3 linked regions of the Thiocapsa rosea genome follow. The protein of the gene in region 2 interacts with the protein of the main gene of each other region in a pairwise test. Links are inferred from orthologs where the notes say so. Each region holds a gene or a part of one and is shown on either strand. Other genes may lie near its edges.

Region 1 (5,328 bases), 3.3 Mb from region 2 along the record:
TGGCGTAATCGAGGTAGGACTGACGCATCTCGTCCTCGAGATTGATGGGTATAACTTCTCTCGCGAAATCTGCCATGGGCGTGGTGAACCGACGTTGAGGCGTGCCGCGCGGAGCACCGTAACGGGCCGCGATTGTACTGATGGTTAGCCTGTGAAGTTTACCACGCGGGGCAACCCTTCCCCATCCATAACGGTCACTTTGTCGCCGATGCGCCCTATTTCAGGGGCGATCGGAGACCGCGGCGGCCGGTTCGAGGACGACCTGATTGCGTCCGCTGCGCTTCGCCAGATACAGCAGATCGTCGGCCCGCCCCAAGAGCGCATCCGCATCTTCCTCGGGACGACGCTCCGCAACACCGAAGCTCGCCGTGACCCGATAGCTCGCGTCGAGCGGACGTAGGTCGGCCAGACGCATGCGCAGACGGTCGGCGACGTCCCCGGCGACGCGCAGATCCGCTTCCGCCATGACGACGGCAAACTCCTCTCCTCCGAGCCGTGCGGCCAGGTCCACACCTCTGACCTGAGATTCCAGAAGACCCGCGAAGGCGACCAGGACGAGATCGCCGCCGGCGTGACCGAAACGGTCGTTGACCTGCTTGAAGTGATCCAGATCCACCATGATCAGCGACAGCGGCGCACCCCCGATGCGCGCCCGCGCAATCCCGTTCTCCAAACGATCCATGAAGTAACGCCGATTGGCGAGACTCGTCAGGGGATCGGTGCGCGCCAAGGCTTGATTGGTTTCGTTGGCGAGGACGAGCTCGCGGTTGGTGTTGCGCAGGTCGCGAACCAAGCGCGACATCTCCATCGCAAGGTTGCCCATCCGCTCGACGATATCGCTTTCTGCGACGTTCGCCAGCTCGCCGATCAGCACGATGCCCCGACCGCTCGGGTAGGCATGAAAGAGATAGGTTTCGCCGCCAAGCGGGGTCTGGAAGACCCGTGCAACGGGCGTGCGACGGGGCAGACCCGGCTCGATGTCCAACAGCTCCCCGCTCCCGCTGCTGAGAAATCGTGACAGCGGCTCGCCGCGAACGCTTGCGAACCCGGCGAAGCGCGAGCGAAAGGTCAGGTTCGAATCGATGATGCGGCCGTCTCGGTCGACCTCGACGACGAGCAACCGACCCGATTCCATGACGTAGCTTTGCAAAGCCCAAAGGAACTCCGGGTCGGGCGTGCGATCGAGCGTCGTCGATGGCGTTGTTGCTTGCTCTGTCATGTGGCCTCCAGCGTTCTGGCCCAAGCCACGGCCGCCTCGCAATCGGTCAGAAAAAGGTCGGCGCCGACGGATTCGACCAGTGAAGGCGCCTTGTTAAAGGCACGCCCGCCGACCAGGATCTTGGTTGGAGATCCGGGACCGAGGGCCTCCCGCAGGGCGCTGACCGTCTCGCGTGCAGATTGCACGTGACCGGGCATACCGACGGACAGTGCGACGAAGGCCGGGGTGCGCTCTACGGCCGCCGTGACCACCTGCTCAAGCGGACAGTCACGCGGTAGATAGGTCACATTCCAGCCGTCCAGATCCAGACAGGTCGTCACCATCCATGCGCCGAGCTCATGGAATTCGTCCGTCACCGAGGCCACGAGGACCCGTCCTCGCCTTTCGGACGGAAAGGGCTGCTCGTAATAGAGGGCGGACAGGATGCGGTACACCATCGCGGTCGCTTGGTGCTCCATCAGGACCGAAAGACGGCCTTGCTCCCAACGGACGCCGATCTCCACCATCGCCGGGTAGAAGATCGATTGGAGCAGGCGGGAAAAGGACATCCCCTCACGCAGGAGGGCGCGACAACGCTCGATAACGGCCGGATGATCGCCCGCGATCAGGCGCTCCAGGATCTCGACATAGATCGCCGCGTGATCGGCGGGCACCGGCGCCGCTTCGGATGCGTAGTGCGCGGCCGCGTCGACGGTCTCGGGATGCACCCGCAACATCCAGCGATAGATCGGCAGGATCGCCTCGGCATCCTCGCCGGGCAGGAGTTCGGTGATCACCTGGCTCCAGATCTCCAGCTCGGCGGCAAAGTAGTCGACCGAGACGCCTTGATTCGTATAAGCGAAATAGGCCCAGGGTAGCGTGTCGGCGAGAAGCTTGAGGTTGTTGGTCCTCAAGACCTCGGACATGAAGGCGGCGTGATTGCGATGGTTTGACTCGATCAGCCGAAAGGGAAGCCCGTTGAGAAAGGCGTCCAATCTCGAATGGCCGGCCATCAACTGCGAGACGCGACCGGCCATGGCCGCCGTGTTGGCATCGAAGCTGTCGGCGGCGCGACGTGGAACCGATGGAAGCCCTGGGTCAAGGTGAAGCATGGATGTCTCCGGAACGCGTTCAATCCAGTATAGACCGAGCGCACCTGGGTTTTTCGCCGCCGCGAAGGCCACTATTTGGTGTATCGTTGCGCCCATGAACAGGAACTTTGCTGAATTTTTGCTTCCGGACGCACTCATGCGCGGACTGGAAAAAGAAGGTTTCGAGACCCCGACCGAGGTCCAGGCGCAGGTGATCCCGGCTGCGATGGAAGGTCTGGATCTCTTGGTCTCGGCCGCGACGGGCTCGGGGAAGACCGCCGCCTTTCTGCTGCCGATCATGGAGCGCCTGGTCGGCGCGCCGCGCTCCGACAGCGGGACACGCGCCCTTGTATTGGTACCGACCCGCGAGCTGGCCCGCCAGATCCATGTGCATTTCACGCGCCTGGGCAGCTATACGCGTCTGAACAACGGCGTCATTACGGGCGGCGATTCAAAGGCGCACCAGATCGCGACCTTGCGCAAGAACCCGGAGATCCTGGTGGCGACGCCCGGTCGCATGCTCGAGCTTCTGGAAAAGGGCGAGGCCGACCTGAGCGACCTTGAGATCCTGGTTCTCGACGAGGCCGACCGCATGCTCGACATGGGCTTCGTCGACGATGTCCTGACGATCATCGCTCGGACCAACCCGGCGCGTCAGTCCATGTTGTTCTCCGCGACCCTGCACCATCGGGGTCTGAGCCGCATCACCGAGCCTTTGCTGCGCGAGCCGCGCGTACTGACCATCAATCCGGTGCGCGAGCAGCACCCCGACATCACGAATCAGGTCATCTTGAGCGACGGCCCGGAGCACAAGCAGCAGCAGATCCTTTGGCTGCTCCGCAACGAGACCTACGACAAGGCGCTGGTCTTCACCAATACCCGCGACGGCGCAACGGCGCTCGGCAACGTCCTGATGGGCGAAGGGCAACGCGTCGCCGTGCTCCATGGCGAACTGGAGCAGCGCGAGCGCAACCGCGTCGTCGGACTCCTGCACAGCGGTCGTGTCAACGTCTTGATCGCCACCGACGTCGCCGCACGTGGGCTCGACATCCCGGGCGTTGATCGGGTGATCAACTTCGATCTGCCGCGCAGCGGGGACGATTATCTACACCGCACCGGGCGGACCGGCCGGGCCGGGGAGCAAGGCGTGGCCATCTCGCTGGTCGCAGCTGCCGAATGGAATCGGCTGGAGAGCATCGAGCGGTATCTGAACCTCGGCATTGAGCGTCGCAGCATCGAAGGACTCAAGGCGTCGTACAAGGGGGGGACGACCAAACGCTCGGGAGCGAAGAAGGGGGCGAAAAAGACCGGTGCGAAGGCAGTCACCGCGAAGGCCGTCGCGCCCAAACCGAAAGACCGTCTGCGCGATCGCAAGAACATCGGCAAACGGCGCCTGCCCAAGTCACCTGCAGCAAGCGAGATCGGGGTCGAGGCCGGTCATGCACCGCTCGGGAAGAGACGGACCGCTCAATCGCAACCCAAACCCGAACAAGGCGACGGCGCGAAGGACTGAGGTGATTTCCAGGAAAGGATCTAATTTCCAGGAAAGGATCTACCGGCGTGTCAGGGCGAATTCATTCGCCCCTACAGTGACTACTACAGGTCTTCCTGGCATGGGCGGACGGGATGACAACTCTCGAGAAACCGCCTGACCCGTGCGCATCCGAGTCGGTCTCGGGCGCGGGTAGCGAGCACTCTTAGCCACGAAGGTCGGGAACGACACGGCAGGAGATCCGAGGTTTCGCGCCGTGTCCCGCACGTCCGCGGCAAGGTCCGATTCGGCGTTCTCAGACCGCGACGCCCAACGACTGGTGGATGTGCTGCACGACCAGCGGATGCAGTCCGGCCTTCTCGGCAAACCGGCGCAGGTAGTCCTGCTCCTGCGGGGTGTCGACCTCGACCGCAAGCAGTGATGCCGCGTAGACCTCGGCGGCCACCTCCTGGCTCGGGATCTCGGCCACGAAGGCGTCGAGATTCAGCGGCTGACGCAACTCCGTCATCAACCACTCCTGTGCGTCCGCGCCCATGCCGGCGGCCTCGATCTTTCCGACGATTCGCTGGATCTCCTCCACGCTCACCTGACCATCCGACTTGGCAATGTTGATCATACCCTTGATGACCAACTGCGCGGTGTTCTCCATGGCCTGCTCCTCCGCCGCGGTTTGCGGGGCTCTGAGGCCCAACGGCAACTCCGACGCTCCGCTCGCGGTGGGTGCCCCGGAGGCATGAGGCGCTTGACCCGCTTCGGTGAATGCCTTGTAGGCGATCCCGGCCAACATCGCCAGCGCACCCCCCGTCATCGCGCCTTTCACGGACTTGCCGCCGCCGCCCAAGACCGAGCCGAGTACGGCACCGAGCCCGCCGGCCTGCATGGGACTCTGCGAGGCGTTCCCCAGAGTGCCCTTGGCCATCTCGAGGAGGCTTCCGAGCATATCGCCTTGACCGCCCTGGCCGCCTTGGCCACCTTGGCCACCTTGGCCGCCGACCATCCGGCCGAGATTTGCCTGAAGGTCCTGCAGCGCGTTCCCCATCCGGCCTGAGCCGGACTGCGCCATGTTGCTCTGAATGAAGCTGCCGAGTAGATCGCCGAAGTTGGCCATGTCGTTCTCCGATAGGGATGGATCGATCGGTCATCGCTCGCACGGATTTCTCTCCCGCGAATCCACGCGGGCCGGAATCAGGCTCTCCCGGATCTCAGGGAACGCCAAGTTTAGTAAAATCAGTGTTCTACGCAGCCAATCTTGGTAAACTTCCATTCGAACGCTTTTAACTCAATGGAAAACCGATGATTGACCAGAGCCAACTCCTGCGCCTGCTCGGACTGCCGCAGATCGCCATCGACCGCGTCGAGATCACGGACGCCGCTGTGCTGGAAATTCATGTGCACAGCACCGAGGAGGGCACGCAGTGCCGGAGCTGCGGCCGACGCATCACTGAGCCGCATGGACTCGGTGAAGAACGGCGGTTGCGCCATCTGTCGATCTTCGAGCATCGCACCGAAATTCTCATTCGTCCCAAACGGTATCGCTGCCCCGATTG
Region 2 (6,435 bases):
GCGCTCTTCGGGGAGTTCTCCCAACGCCCTTTCCAGATTCTTGTAATAGAAACCCAGTTGACCGGTCAAGCGCTCCCGGAAATCGGGGGTCGCGGACAGGACATCGAAGAAGTCGATTCCGGCCGCGAGCGAGCTCAGCTGAGACGGGAACGTGGCGTGCGGCTCGCGCAGACAGACGATGAAGCGCGCGTCGGGGAAGCGCGCCGCGAGACTGCCGGCCAGCGGGGCGAAGGCGGCGTTCTTCGACAAGAGCCGCTTCTCGGGACCATGGACGTAGAGATGTCGCTGCAGGCACCGATGATAGAAGTCCATCAGCCGTGCGCGGCGCGCCTCCGGCATGTCCTGGTCGAATAGGCCCATACGCCACAAGAGATCCGAGTGTGGGAAGGGTAGGACGAGGATGAAGCAGCACAGCACCGGCATGAGCGCGAAGTAGTCTTCTTCCGGGTCGCTCAGGCGCATGGGGTGGACGGCATCGAGGCCCTTGAAGGCGTGTCGTTCGATCCAGTCGAGCATGCGCCCGAGGGGGCGACCCACATGCGCATCGATCCGCCCGAGGCCGAGCCAGAAACGCCGTTGGGTGACCGACGGTGCGAAAAGACATTCCCAGGTCGAGAAGGTCGTCAGTGCAGTGTCGTCAGCGATGACGCGATGAAGGTGAGTGGTTCCGCTTCGGGGGACACCGAGCACGAACAGCGGCTCGCGGATCGCGACACGGCGATAACCGCGATAAAAGATCTCGTCGAGCAGGAAGCCGATCCAGTGGATCCCTTGGACAAGGGTGAAGAGCGGGATGAATCCACTCATCACCAGCATGCGTTTGGCGCTCGGCCGGGGACGGCCTGGCCCCGGCACGAATGTCCGATAGGTCAGACGGAGTAAGCCGGTCAGGCTCTCGAAAAACAGTCTGAGCATGATGACCCCGATGAGCCGGATCCTGCGTTGACGGTTTCAGACGATCTCGGTCGGTTGATCCGCGTCGACCCCGGGCGCGCATCAACCGCTGCTGCGCGGTTAAACCGCGCCCAGCGCGGTACGCGATGTTCTGGGATGAGATCGGCCCCGGCAGATTTGACGGCCGTTGGAGTCGGCGCGGTTTAAGAGATTAAAAACGATATCCTTTTAAACCGCGTCCCCGCTTTTCGGTTCGACCGGATCGGACGTCGGGGCCGCTGCCGCGGCGGGTGTCGGAGGGACAGGCTCGGGTCTCGACGTCGACCGATCGTCGGTGCCCGACGATGCAGCGCGTTCGCTCAGGACGCCTTCGGTCCCATCACGATAGGCGCCGGAACCGGCCGAGGGTTCGGTCGGCGTCCGAGGCTCGGCCGTCTCGGCGACGGGCGCCGGGCGCGGCAGCGTGGCCGTCGGCTCGCTCGTCGGGGCCGCATGCTTGACCGGCGTGACCGGCTCGCTCGCCGGGGCCTCGTGCTTGATCGGCGTGGCCGTCGGCTCGCTTGCCGGGGTCTCGTGCTTGATCGGCGCGGTCGGCTCGCTGCTCGGGGCCTCGTGCTTGATCGGCGCGGTCGGCTCGCTGCTCGGGGCCTCGTGCTTGATCGGCGCGGTCGGCTCGCTGCTCGGAGCCTCGTGCTTGATCGGTGCGGTCGGCTCGCTCGCCGGGGCCTCGTGCTTGATCGGTGTGGTCGGCTCGCTCGGCATCGATGCCTCGGTGCTCGAGTCGCCGTCCGGTCGAGGCTCAGCGCGGGTGCTTTCGCCCTGCGCGACGACTGCGCCCTCGCGGACCCGTCGGTCGGGTCTGTGCTCACGGGGTTTCGGGTCCGTCTCGGTCGATTCCGCGTGCGCCGGCTGCCGATCATGCGGTTGCGGGGGCATTTGGTCTGCTGTCGGACCCGAGGCGCCTTCGGTGCTGCCGCCCTCGTCTCCCGCGCCTTCCTTCGTCTCTGCGCCGGCCGAAGAGCGTCGGCGATTGCGGCCGCCGCGACGTCGACGCGAGGAGCGCGGCCGCTCGCCGCCCGGCGCTGCGTTGCCGTCTTGCCCCGGCTCGGCGCCGGGATCGGAGGTGTCGTCCGAGGCGTTGTCCGTACCCTCGGGTTGTTCGCCGAGGCGCGCGTCTTCGGCGCGTCCCGCCGGACGTCCGCGGTCGATCGAGTCCGTCGAGGTTGCGCCCGCTCCGCCGTTCTGCACGGCGGTCTCGCCGACGGGTGCGATCATCAGCGGATGATCCTCCGGCCGACTTCCGCGCGACGGCGCGGCGGCTCGATCGCTACTGGTCGTCGGCGTGTCGTCGCCATGACGTTCGGACCGTTGCCGACCCTCGCTGTGCTCGCCGGAGCCCTCGTCGCCGCGGGTATCTTGATCGCGCGACGCCTCGCCCGTGGGACGGCCTCCCTCGCTCGAACCGGAACTCCGTCGTCCGCGTCCGCGCGAGCCGCTCCGGCGCGAGCGTGTCTCGCCGTCGCGGCGGGCCTGGGTCTGCTCCTCGGTCTCGGGTCGCGTCGTCGGATCTGCTGCCGCGACAGCCTCGCTGCCCTGGCTGGCCTCGTTCCGGCTGCGGTTCGGCTCCGAGCGCGTCTGCTGCTCGGGTGCCGCTCGGCTGTGCCGACCCTGTTCCTGCCGCCCGCGCTCCCTTGGCGACTCGTCGCGTCGGGTCTGTGGTGGTCTGCTTTGGCTGCGGCGCTCGCCCGAATCGGCGGTGTGTCGCGGTTGCTGCGTGCGCGGCGCGGTCTCGGGCGCCGGGCGCTCGTCTGCGGGTGGCCTGTGGGTTGCAGGGACATCCGCTTCGGGCTGGCGCGGCGCAAAGAGCCCGGTCCAGATGCGTTTGAGCAGGCTTTCGGGCTCGCCGCGCTCCGCTTCGCGACGCACGGGTGTTTCGGGCTGGGGTGTCGGCGTCCAGCGTTGGGGGACCGGGGTCGCCGGCGAGACCTGCTTGACGGCCGGCTCCTCGGCCTGCACGGGTTGACCGAGCTTGGCGTAGAAGGGCGCGACCTTGGTCTCGGACGCTGCGGTCAGCTCGTAGCTCGACTGATCCGGGACGAGCTTGCCCGCGTCCTGGGTGCGTACGCGTTCGATCTGGTACTCAGGCGTTTCGAGTGCCTCGTTGGGCAGCAAGAGGACCTCGACGCCTTGGCGCTGCTCGATCTCCAGAATGCCGCGACGCTTCTCGTTGAGCAGGAAGGTCGCGACGCTCACCGGCAGCTGGGCGACGATGCGGTGGGTACTGTCCTTCATCGCCTCTTCTTCGACGATGCGCAGGATCGACAGCGCAAGCGACTCGACCCCGCGGACGGTCCCCTGACCCTTGCAGCGCGGGCAGACCTGCTGGCTCGACTCCCCGAGCGAGGGTCGCAGGCGCTGGCGCGACATCTCCAACAGACCGAAGCGCGAGATGCGGGCGACCTGCACCCGGGCGCGGTCGTGCTTGAGCGCGTCGCGCAGCCGATTCTCGACCTCGCGCTGGTTCTTCGGCGGCGTCATGTCGATGAAGTCGATGACGAAGAGTCCGCCCAGATCACGCAGACGCAGTTGGCGCGCGATCTCGTCGGCCGCTTCCAGGTTGGTGTTGAGCGCGGTCTCCTCGATATCGGCGCCCTTGGTGGCACGCGCCGAGTTGATGTCCACCGAGGTCAGCGCCTCGGTGTGGTCGATCACGATCGAGCCGCCGGAGGGCAGGCGCACCTCGCGCTGGAAGGCCGACTCGATCTGGCTCTCGATCTGATAGCGGGTGAAGAGCGGGACCTCGTCCTGGTAGAGCTTGAGCTTCTTCAGATTGCTCGGCATCACCTGGCGGATGAAGCTCTCGGCACGCTCGAAGACCGCCTTGTTGTCGATCAGGATCTCGCCGATGTCCACGCGCAGATAGTCGCGGATCGAACGGATGATGACGTCGCTCTCTTGATAGATGAGGAAGGGCGCCTTGCGGTCCTGCGCAGAGGTCTCGATCGCCTTCCAAAGCTGGAGCAGGTAGTCGAGGTCCCACTGGAGCTCCTCGACGTTCTTGCCCACGCCCGCGGTGCGCACGATCAAACCCATGTCTTCTGGGATCTCGAGCTGACTCATGGCGTCGCGCAGCTCGCTGCGATCCTGGCCCTCGATGCGTCGCGAGACCCCGCCGGCGCGCGGGTTATTGGGCATCAGCACCAGATAACGACCGGCCAGAGAGATGAAGGTGGTGAGTGCTGCCCCCTTGTTGCCGCGCTCTTCCTTGTCGATCTGAACGACGACCTCGCGGCCCTCGCGCACCGATTCCTTGATGCTGACGCGCGAGCCAGGTTTGACACTGTCGGGCTCGAAATAGGCCCGCGCGATCTCTTTGAGCGGGAGGAAGCCGTGCCGATCGGCACCGTAGTCGACGAAGGCGGCCTCGAGACTGGGCTCGACGCGGGTGATGATGCCTTTGTAGATGTTGGCCTTTTTCTGTTCTCGGCCGGGGGACTCGATATCGAGGTTGTAAAGCTGTTGACCGTCGACGGTCGCAACACGCAACTCTTCGGGCTGAGTTGCGTTGATCAGCATGCGTTTCATAGGGTTGTTTTCCGCACCACGACGCGTCTCCCGTCTGAGGGACTGCTCGCCGTGCGCCCCTGCAAACCTGCGGGCGGCTCGGCGTGTCGCCGTCGCGCCGACGAATCGGCCCGACGGCATCGACAGTGTCCGTTCAGACGGGCTCTCGGCCGATCCGGACGGGCACGCGCGTAGTCAGTAATGTTTTGTCGTCGACGAGCGCCCATTGGAGGCACTCGCACCTGATCGGCCCGCCCGGTTGGAGGGGGCCGATCTCGGGAGCGGCGAGGTCGGCGCCGGCTGCGCTGGTCTGCCGTCGTGCAGGGCGCGCGGCGCTCACAGGGTGTAGAATGCGCGGTCACCCGATAAAACGAGTCCGCGTCACCACTCGAGATCCCGCACATCGGCCTGCTCGGACATCGGATGCCGGCATGAGGGTCGGGGCCTTCCGAGCGGATGTGGCTCCACTCGCTCCGGCATCGTGACCGACCCTTGGCTGCGCTCGCCGCTCCGGGAAAAATCGCGTTTCCGCTGGCCAGCGCAAGCGTCCAAGTGTATCAGTAAACCTTATTTAGCATCAATTGAGCCACCCAGGCAGGCGCCATCATTCGTGAATCGACCTCATCCCCGTGCCGATCGCCGTCCGAACAAGCATGCCGCCGCCCGCGCAACAGGGGGGCGGGACGGCCTCCGGGGCCGCCCGGCTTCCGAGCGCGCCGGCCCCAAGAGCACTCCATCGAAGGGCTCTGAAGGCGTCGTCGCCGGTCCGAAACGCGCCGTCTTCCGAAGGGCTGACCCGAAGACGACCGGCCCCGGGAGTGGCGGACCCGGACGCACGCAGCCTAAGCGCTCCGGCCCGATGCCTGCGGTTGCCGAGCGTGCGCGTCCCGAGCCGGAGCTTCGGGATGATTCGTCCGTACGCGTGGTCTGCGTCGATGCCGAGTCCGACGGGCAGCGCATCGACAACTTTCTTCTGCGCCATCTCAAGGGCGTGCCGCGAAGCCACCTGTATCGGGTGATGCGTCGTGGCGAGGTGCGCGTCAACAAAGGTCGGGTCAAGGCCAGTCATCGGCTGCGCACGGGCGATCTGGTGCGCATCCCGCCGATGCGCACGGCCCTTGCGGAGACGCCCGTCCGGGTCCCTGTCTCGCGTCTCGCCCCGCTCGCGGAGGCGGTGCTCTACGAGGACGAGCGCCTTCTGGTCATCGACAAGCCCGCCGGCCTGGCCGTGCATGGCGGCAGCGGTCTGAGCTACGGCCTGATCGAATCGCTGCGCGAGCTGCGGCCCGGTCGCGAGCTGGAGCTGGTTCACCGTCTGGATCGCGACACCTCCGGCTGCATCCTCATCAGCAAGCGGCGCAGTGCATTGCGCGAGCTCCACGAGCTGATCCGCGAAGGCGCTATGGACAAGCGCTACATGGCCCTGATGATCGGGGAGCTGGAGCGCTCGAAGGTCGGTGTGGACGCACCGCTGAAGAAGAACGTGCTGCAGGGCGGCGAGCGGATGGTTCAAGTCGACCCGGAAGAGGGAAAACCGGCACGCACGGTGTTTCGACGTCTGGGACGCTTCCGCTCGGACGTCGGCGTGCTCACCCTGGTCGAAGCCGAGCTGATCACCGGGCGTACGCACCAGATCCGCGTCCATGCCGCTCATCTGGGAACCCCCTTGGCGGGCGACCCCAAATACGGCGACGAGAACGCGAATCGCGCCCTCAAGGCACTGGGATTGTCACGCTTGTTTTTGCACGCCTCCGCCTTGAGTTTTCAACTCGAAGCCGCCGATCGACCGCACCGTGTCGAGGCGCCCCTGCCCGATGACCTCGAGCATTTCCTGTCTGCCTTGGAGCCCGCCGCGTGACCTTCGACTTGATCGTGTTCGACTGGGACGGAACCCTGATGGATTCCGAGGCACGCATCGTCAATTGTCTTCAGGCGGCCTTCGGCGATCTCGGCCTTCCGCCGCCGGGCCGCGAGGCC
Region 3 (5,353 bases), 2.3 Mb from region 2 along the record:
GCCGTTCATCTTCGGTCTGCCCTGGCTTAGGGGGCTTGTCCCGCTTGATGAGCGGCGGCCAGAGCGGACGCATCGGCTTCGGCGCGTACATGGCTAAACCGCGCCCCGAGCGAGCCTTGATGTCGCGTTTGAAATGGCCGTCTGGCGGACCCCGCGAGATCCGAGTCGGACACGGTTTAGAACAAAAGAAAATAAAGACTTAAGCCGCGTCGACTGCATCGGTTGTTGGTTCACGCAGGGCGTGCGGACCTGCTCAGCGCGTTTCATGTCACACCGAGACGCGGTTTAACCCTTCATGGAGGAGAAGAACTCGTCGTTGGTCTTGGTCGCCTTGAGCTTGTCGTGCAGGAATTCCATCGCGGCGAGTTCGTCCATCGGGTGCAGGATCTTGCGCAGGATCCACATCTTCTGCAATTCGGCGGGGTTCATCAGCAGCTCTTCGCGGCGCGTACCGGAGCGGTTGATGTTGATGGAAGGGAAGATGCGGCGCTCGGCGATGCGGCGATCCATGTGGATCTCCATGTTGCCGGTGCCCTTGAACTCCTCGTAGATCACATCGTCCATGCGCGAGCCGGTGTCCACAAGCGCGGTGGCCAGGATGGTAAGACTGCCGCCTTCCTCGACGTTGCGCGCGGCACCGAAGAAGCGCTTGGGCCGCTGCAGTGCATTGGCGTCGACACCGCCGGTCAGGACCTTGCCGGAGGAAGGCACGACCGTGTTGTAGGCGCGTGCGAGTCGGGTGATGGAGTCGAGCAGGATGACCACGTCGCGCTTGTGCTCGACCAGGCGCTTGGCCTTCTCGATGACCATCTCGGCAACCTGCACATGGCGTGTCGCGGGCTCGTCGAAGGTCGATGAGATGACCTCGCCGCGCACCGAGCGGGCCATCTCCGTGACCTCTTCCGGGCGCTCGTCGATCAGCAGCACGATCAGGTAGCAGTCCGGGTGATTGTGACCGATCGATTGGGCGATGTTCTGCAACATCATGGTCTTGCCGGCCTTGGGCGGCGAGACGATGAGTCCGCGCTGGCCCTTGCCGATGGGGGCTACCAGATCGATGGTCCGCGCCGTGATGTCCTCGGTGCTGCCGTTGCCGATCTCGAGGGTGAGCCGCTTGTTGGCGAACAGCGGGGTAAAGTTCTCGAAGAGGATCTTCGACTTGGCGTTTTCCGGCCGGTCGAAGTTGATGTCGTTGACCTTGAGCAGTGCGAAATAGCGCTCGCCGTCCTTGGGTGGCCGAATCTTCCCGGAGATGGTGTCGCCGGTGCGCAGTGCGAAGCGGCGGATCTGGCTGGGGGAGACATAGATGTCGTCCGGTCCGGCGAGATAGGAGGCGTCCGCGGATCTCAAGAATCCGAAGCCGTCGGTGAGGATCTCAAGCACCCCATCGCCGTAGATGTCCTCGCCGCGTTTGGCCTGCGCCTTGAGGATGGCGAAGATCAGGTCCTGTTTGCGCGACCGCCCGACGCCTTCGATCTCCATGGACTGGGCCAGTGCGACCAGCTCGGGTACGGGCGCTTTCTTTAATTCGGTTAGGTTCATCACATTTTTTGTCGTCGGCGGAGGTGAGGGGGTGTTCGGCAACGCCCCGGGGCAGGGCCCGTGTTGCGGGGGAACGCGGTTGGGGGTGGTCGCTTTACGGGGACGGGGCGCCTTGGCGGCGGCCCCTCGGGAGTGTCGATCGATGGCCATGGGTGCCGGTATCCGTTCCGGTCCGCGGGACGGCCGGGAGGTTGAACCGGATGCCGTTGTCGATGGCCGTTAGAGGTTGCTGTCGATAAAGGCCGTCAGTTGGGACTTGGACACCGCCCCGACCTTGGTGGCTTCGACCTCGCCCTGACGGAACAGCATCAGGGTCGGGATGCCGCGAATCCCGTAGCGCGGCGGGGTGTTGGGGTTCTCGTCGATGTTGAGCTTCGCGACCTTGATGCGGCCCGCGTACTCCCCGGCGATCTCGTCGAGCACGGGTGCGATCATTTTGCAGGGTCCGCACCAGTCGGCCCAGTAGTCCACGAGCACGGGTTCGAGGGATTTCAGAACCTCGTCTTCGAATGAATCATCGGTCACATGGACGATGCTATCGCTCACTGAAGTGATCTCCCATAGGGTGTTTGCGGCACGGGCGGTTGTTTCGGTATCACGTTCGGCGGATGACGGCGGAGCGGGGTCGCTGGGGCGCGGCGCGAACGGGTCGTGGAGCGGGCGGGCGAATTGGCGTTGGAATGTGCCCTTGAGTAAGATGCTATTTGATCCAAAGCGAAGAGAATTTGCAAGCCTTGCCCACTCCGCGAGGCGCGTAGCTCCAGGGACTCCCCACGTCATGACCGACAAACACCTCACTCAGACCCGCTTCGACAGCTTCGCGCTCGATCAACGGATCATCGACGGACTCGAAGAGGCGGGCTTTACCCGCTGTACCCCGATCCAGGAACAAACCCTGCCGATCGCACTGTCGGGCCGGGACGTTGCCGGTCAGGCCCAGACCGGCACCGGCAAGACCGCTGCCTTTCTGATCGTTCTGATGCAGCGCCTGCTGACCAATCCCGGACCTGCCCCTGTGCAGATCGCACGTCCGCGTGCGCTGATACTAGCCCCGACCCGCGAGCTTGCCGTGCAGATTCACCGGGATACGGAGCTACTTGCCAAGCACACGGGGTTGCGCATCGCCGTGGTCTACGGCGGAGCAGGCTATCAGGAGCAGCGCGATCAGGTTGCCGGCGGCGTCGATATCCTCATCGGCACACCTGGGCGCCTGATCGACTATTTCAAGCAAAAGGTCTTCGACCTGCAGGCGATCGAGGCGGTCGTGCTCGACGAGGCCGATCGCATGTTCGACCTCGGATTCATCAAGGATATCCGCTTCCTGCTCCGGCGGATGCCGCCGCCGGAGAACCGTCAGGGGCTCCTCTTCTCGGCGACACTCTCCTATCGCGTCACCGAGCTCGCCTACGAGCACATGAATCACCCGCAGCTCGTAAAGATCGAGACCGAGACCATCACGGCCGATCGCGTGCGCCAAAGCTGCTATATGACCTCCAACGAGGAGAAGATCGCCTTGCTGCTCGGCCTGGTCCGCGGCTGGGACGATGCGCGCATCATGGTCTTCGTCAACACCAAACGCGAGGCCGATCGCGTCTGGGGTTTTCTCCAGGGCAACGGGATCAACACCGCGGTGCTCTCCGGGGACGTGCCCCAGAAAAAGCGTCTGAAGCTCCTGAAGGACTTCACCGACGGCACGCTCCCGGTGCTGGTCGGCACGGATGTGGCCGCGCGCGGCCTGCACATCCCGGACGTGACCCATGTCGTGAACTACGATCTGCCCGAGGATCCGGAGGACTATGTCCACCGCATCGGGCGAACCGCGCGTGCCGGTGCCGCGGGCGACGCCATCGGCTTCGTCTGCGAGACCTATGCCTTCTGCCTGCCGGACATCGAGGCATTCATCGGCGCGAAGATCCCCGTCGAGCCGGTCGATCCGGCGCTGCTCGCCGAGGTGAATCCGCGCAGCCGGATGCGCCCGGACCGAGAGGATCGGTGCGAGGCGCGGCCTGCACGCGCGCCCCGTGGCGGCGGAGCCGGTGCCGGGCGCGGCGAGCGCCGTCCACGCTCGGGCGGGGAGCGTCGGTCGCCGTCCCGGTCGCCATCGCGGTCGGAGGAGGCGCAGCCGAGGGCGCCGTCCGCGGAGACTCCGGCCGAGACCCCTGTCGCGGCACCTCGCAGACAGCCCGAGATCGCTGCGCTTACGGATCCGTCGGCGGCGGCCCGGTTGGCGGTCAGCGACGCGCCGGTGATCGATAGCCCGGAGGCGGGCGCGCCGCAGACGGAGACCTCGACGGGTGAGCCGAAGAAGCGACGTCGGCGGCGTCGGGCCAAGAAACCGAGCGCAGACGGCACGAATCCGCCGACGCCTGCTCCGGCGCCCGAGCCGGTCGATTGAGCGGCGAAACCGCACCTTGTCACTCGGTCAGTCCGAATGCAGACCCGGAAGCAGATCGCCGAAGTGAGCGATCGCCGGGAAATCGGCGACCTCGCGCCTCGGACCCTTCGAGTCGGGCTCGACGACGGCGATCAACCAGCGAAATCCGAAGTCGTGCGCTGCGCGCAGGACGCTTGTGCTGTCGTCGATGAAGAGGGTCCGCTCCACGTCGAAGGGCTCGATCGCCTGAACCAGCGGCCAAAACCCCGGCGTCTCCTTGGCGACCTTCAAGTCATGCGAGCAGATGACCCGGTCGAAGTGCCCGCCGAGCCGTGTGCGCGAGAGCTTGAGCGCGAGCGCCTTCTGATGGGCGTTGGTGACGAGGACACGGCGCTTGCCGCGCCGTTCGAGTGCCTCCAAAAAGTCAAGCACGTGCGGATGGACGGCAATCAGATGCTCGACCTCCTGCTTGAGCAGGGCGATATCCAGACCGAGCTCGCGGCTCCAGTGATCGACGCAGTACCACTCGAGTGTACCCTCGACGTCGCGATAGCGGGCGAGCAGCTCGGCCTTGGCGACCTCGGGCGCGAGCCCACGGGCTTGCGCGTAGCGCGCGGGGACATGCTCGAGCCAAAAATGATTGTCGAAGTGCAGGTCGAGCAGGGTGCCGTCCATATCCAGGAAGACGGAGTCGATACGATGCCAATCGATCATGCCATGCCCCTTGTCGCCTCGTGTTTCCAGCGTCGCTTCGCAGCGACTTGACCCATCGGAGTTTCGTTCATGCTGCGCAAACCGAAAATACTGGATCGGCGGATCGTCGCCCAGAGCCGCTTGTTCCGGGTGGAGGAGGTCGATCTCGAGTTTGCGAACGGCGCGCGCCGCACCTTCGAGCGCGTGCCCGGGGGCACGGATTCGGTGATGATCGTCCCCATGCTCGACGCCGAAACCGTGCTCCTGATCCGCGAGTACGGTGCCGGCAGCGACCGCTACGAGCTCGGCCTGCCCAAGGGCGTCGTGGAGGCCGGCGAGGATCCCTTGGCCGCCGCCGATCGCGAGATCCAGGAGGAGATCGGCTACGGCGCCCGTGACCTGCGCATCATCAAACGCGTCTCGCTGGTGCCCGGCTATATCGAGCATCATAGTCTCATCGTGCTGGCGCGCGACCTCTATCCCAAGTCGCTCCCCGGCGACGAGCCGGAGCCGATCGAGGTGGTGCCTTGGAGGCTCGACGCGATCGACGCGTTGCTTGCTCGGGAGGACTTCGACGAGGCCCGGTCGGTCGCGGCCCTGTTCATCGCCTTGCGTGTTATGGGTCGCGAGCCTCGACCCTAAACCGCGCCCGACGCGATATGGGTCGTGTGTTGATTTGTCTCGGCCGCGCCGGCTCCGACAACTGTCGGCGCGGGCGCATTTTAAATACTAAAAAATTTTAAA

The links. The genes of interacting proteins can lie anywhere in the genome.
Region 1: the proteins of rne (region 2) and BDD21_RS00775 interact in binary tests that used the Escherichia coli proteins (3 or more experiments, as listed by UniProt). The link is inferred for Thiocapsa rosea from one-to-one orthologs.
Region 3: the proteins of rne (region 2) and BDD21_RS05355 interact in binary tests that used the Escherichia coli proteins (3 or more experiments, as listed by UniProt). The link is inferred for Thiocapsa rosea from one-to-one orthologs.

The regions. Positions count from the first base shown.
Region 1 is NZ_RBXL01000001.1:182,455-187,782, forward strand. The notes cover bases 1,795-4,603. They hold BDD21_RS00775 (DEAD/DEAH box helicase), read left to right. Parts: upstream 1,795-2,404; coding sequence 2,405-3,802; downstream 3,803-4,603. Other genes in these bases: BDD21_RS00770 (cobalamin B12-binding domain-containing protein), read right to left, coding at 1,795-2,310; BDD21_RS00780 (tellurite resistance TerB family protein), read right to left, coding at 4,077-4,603. Also shown: gyrA (DNA gyrase subunit A), read right to left, coding at 1-28; BDD21_RS00765 (GGDEF domain-containing protein), read right to left, coding at 221-1,219; more of BDD21_RS00770, read right to left, coding at 1,216-1,794; more of BDD21_RS00780, read right to left, coding at 4,604-4,889; BDD21_RS00785 (ISL3 family transposase), read left to right, coding at 5,075-5,328. UniProt on the Escherichia coli protein: DEAD-box RNA helicase involved in the assembly of the 50S ribosomal subunit at low temperature. Exhibits RNA-stimulated ATP hydrolysis and RNA unwinding activity. Acts before DeaD.
Region 2 is NZ_RBXL01000001.1:3,504,929-3,511,363, forward strand. Bases 923-4,838 are described here. They hold rne (ribonuclease E), read right to left. Parts: upstream 4,480-4,838; coding sequence 1,123-4,479; downstream 923-1,122. Outside these bases: BDD21_RS15820 (sulfotransferase), read right to left, coding at 1-915; BDD21_RS15830 (RluA family pseudouridine synthase), read left to right, coding at 5,318-6,316; BDD21_RS15835 (HAD-IA family hydrolase), read left to right, coding at 6,313-6,435. UniProt on the Escherichia coli protein: Endoribonuclease that plays a central role in RNA processing and decay. Required for the maturation of 5S and 16S rRNAs and the majority of tRNAs. Also involved in the degradation of most mRNAs.
Region 3 is NZ_RBXL01000001.1:1,166,498-1,171,850, reverse strand. What follows is about bases 1,795-4,628. They hold BDD21_RS05355 (DEAD/DEAH box helicase), read left to right. Parts: upstream 1,795-2,320; coding sequence 2,321-3,937; downstream 3,938-4,628. Other genes in these bases: yrfG (GMP/IMP nucleotidase), read right to left, coding at 3,965-4,628; trxA (thioredoxin TrxA), read right to left, coding at 1,795-2,088. Also shown: BDD21_RS05370 (hypothetical protein), read right to left, coding at 1-91; transcription termination factor Rho, read right to left, coding at 286-1,542; more of trxA, read right to left, coding at 1,762-1,794; more of yrfG, read right to left, coding at 4,629-4,630; ADP compounds hydrolase NudE, read left to right, coding at 4,700-5,251.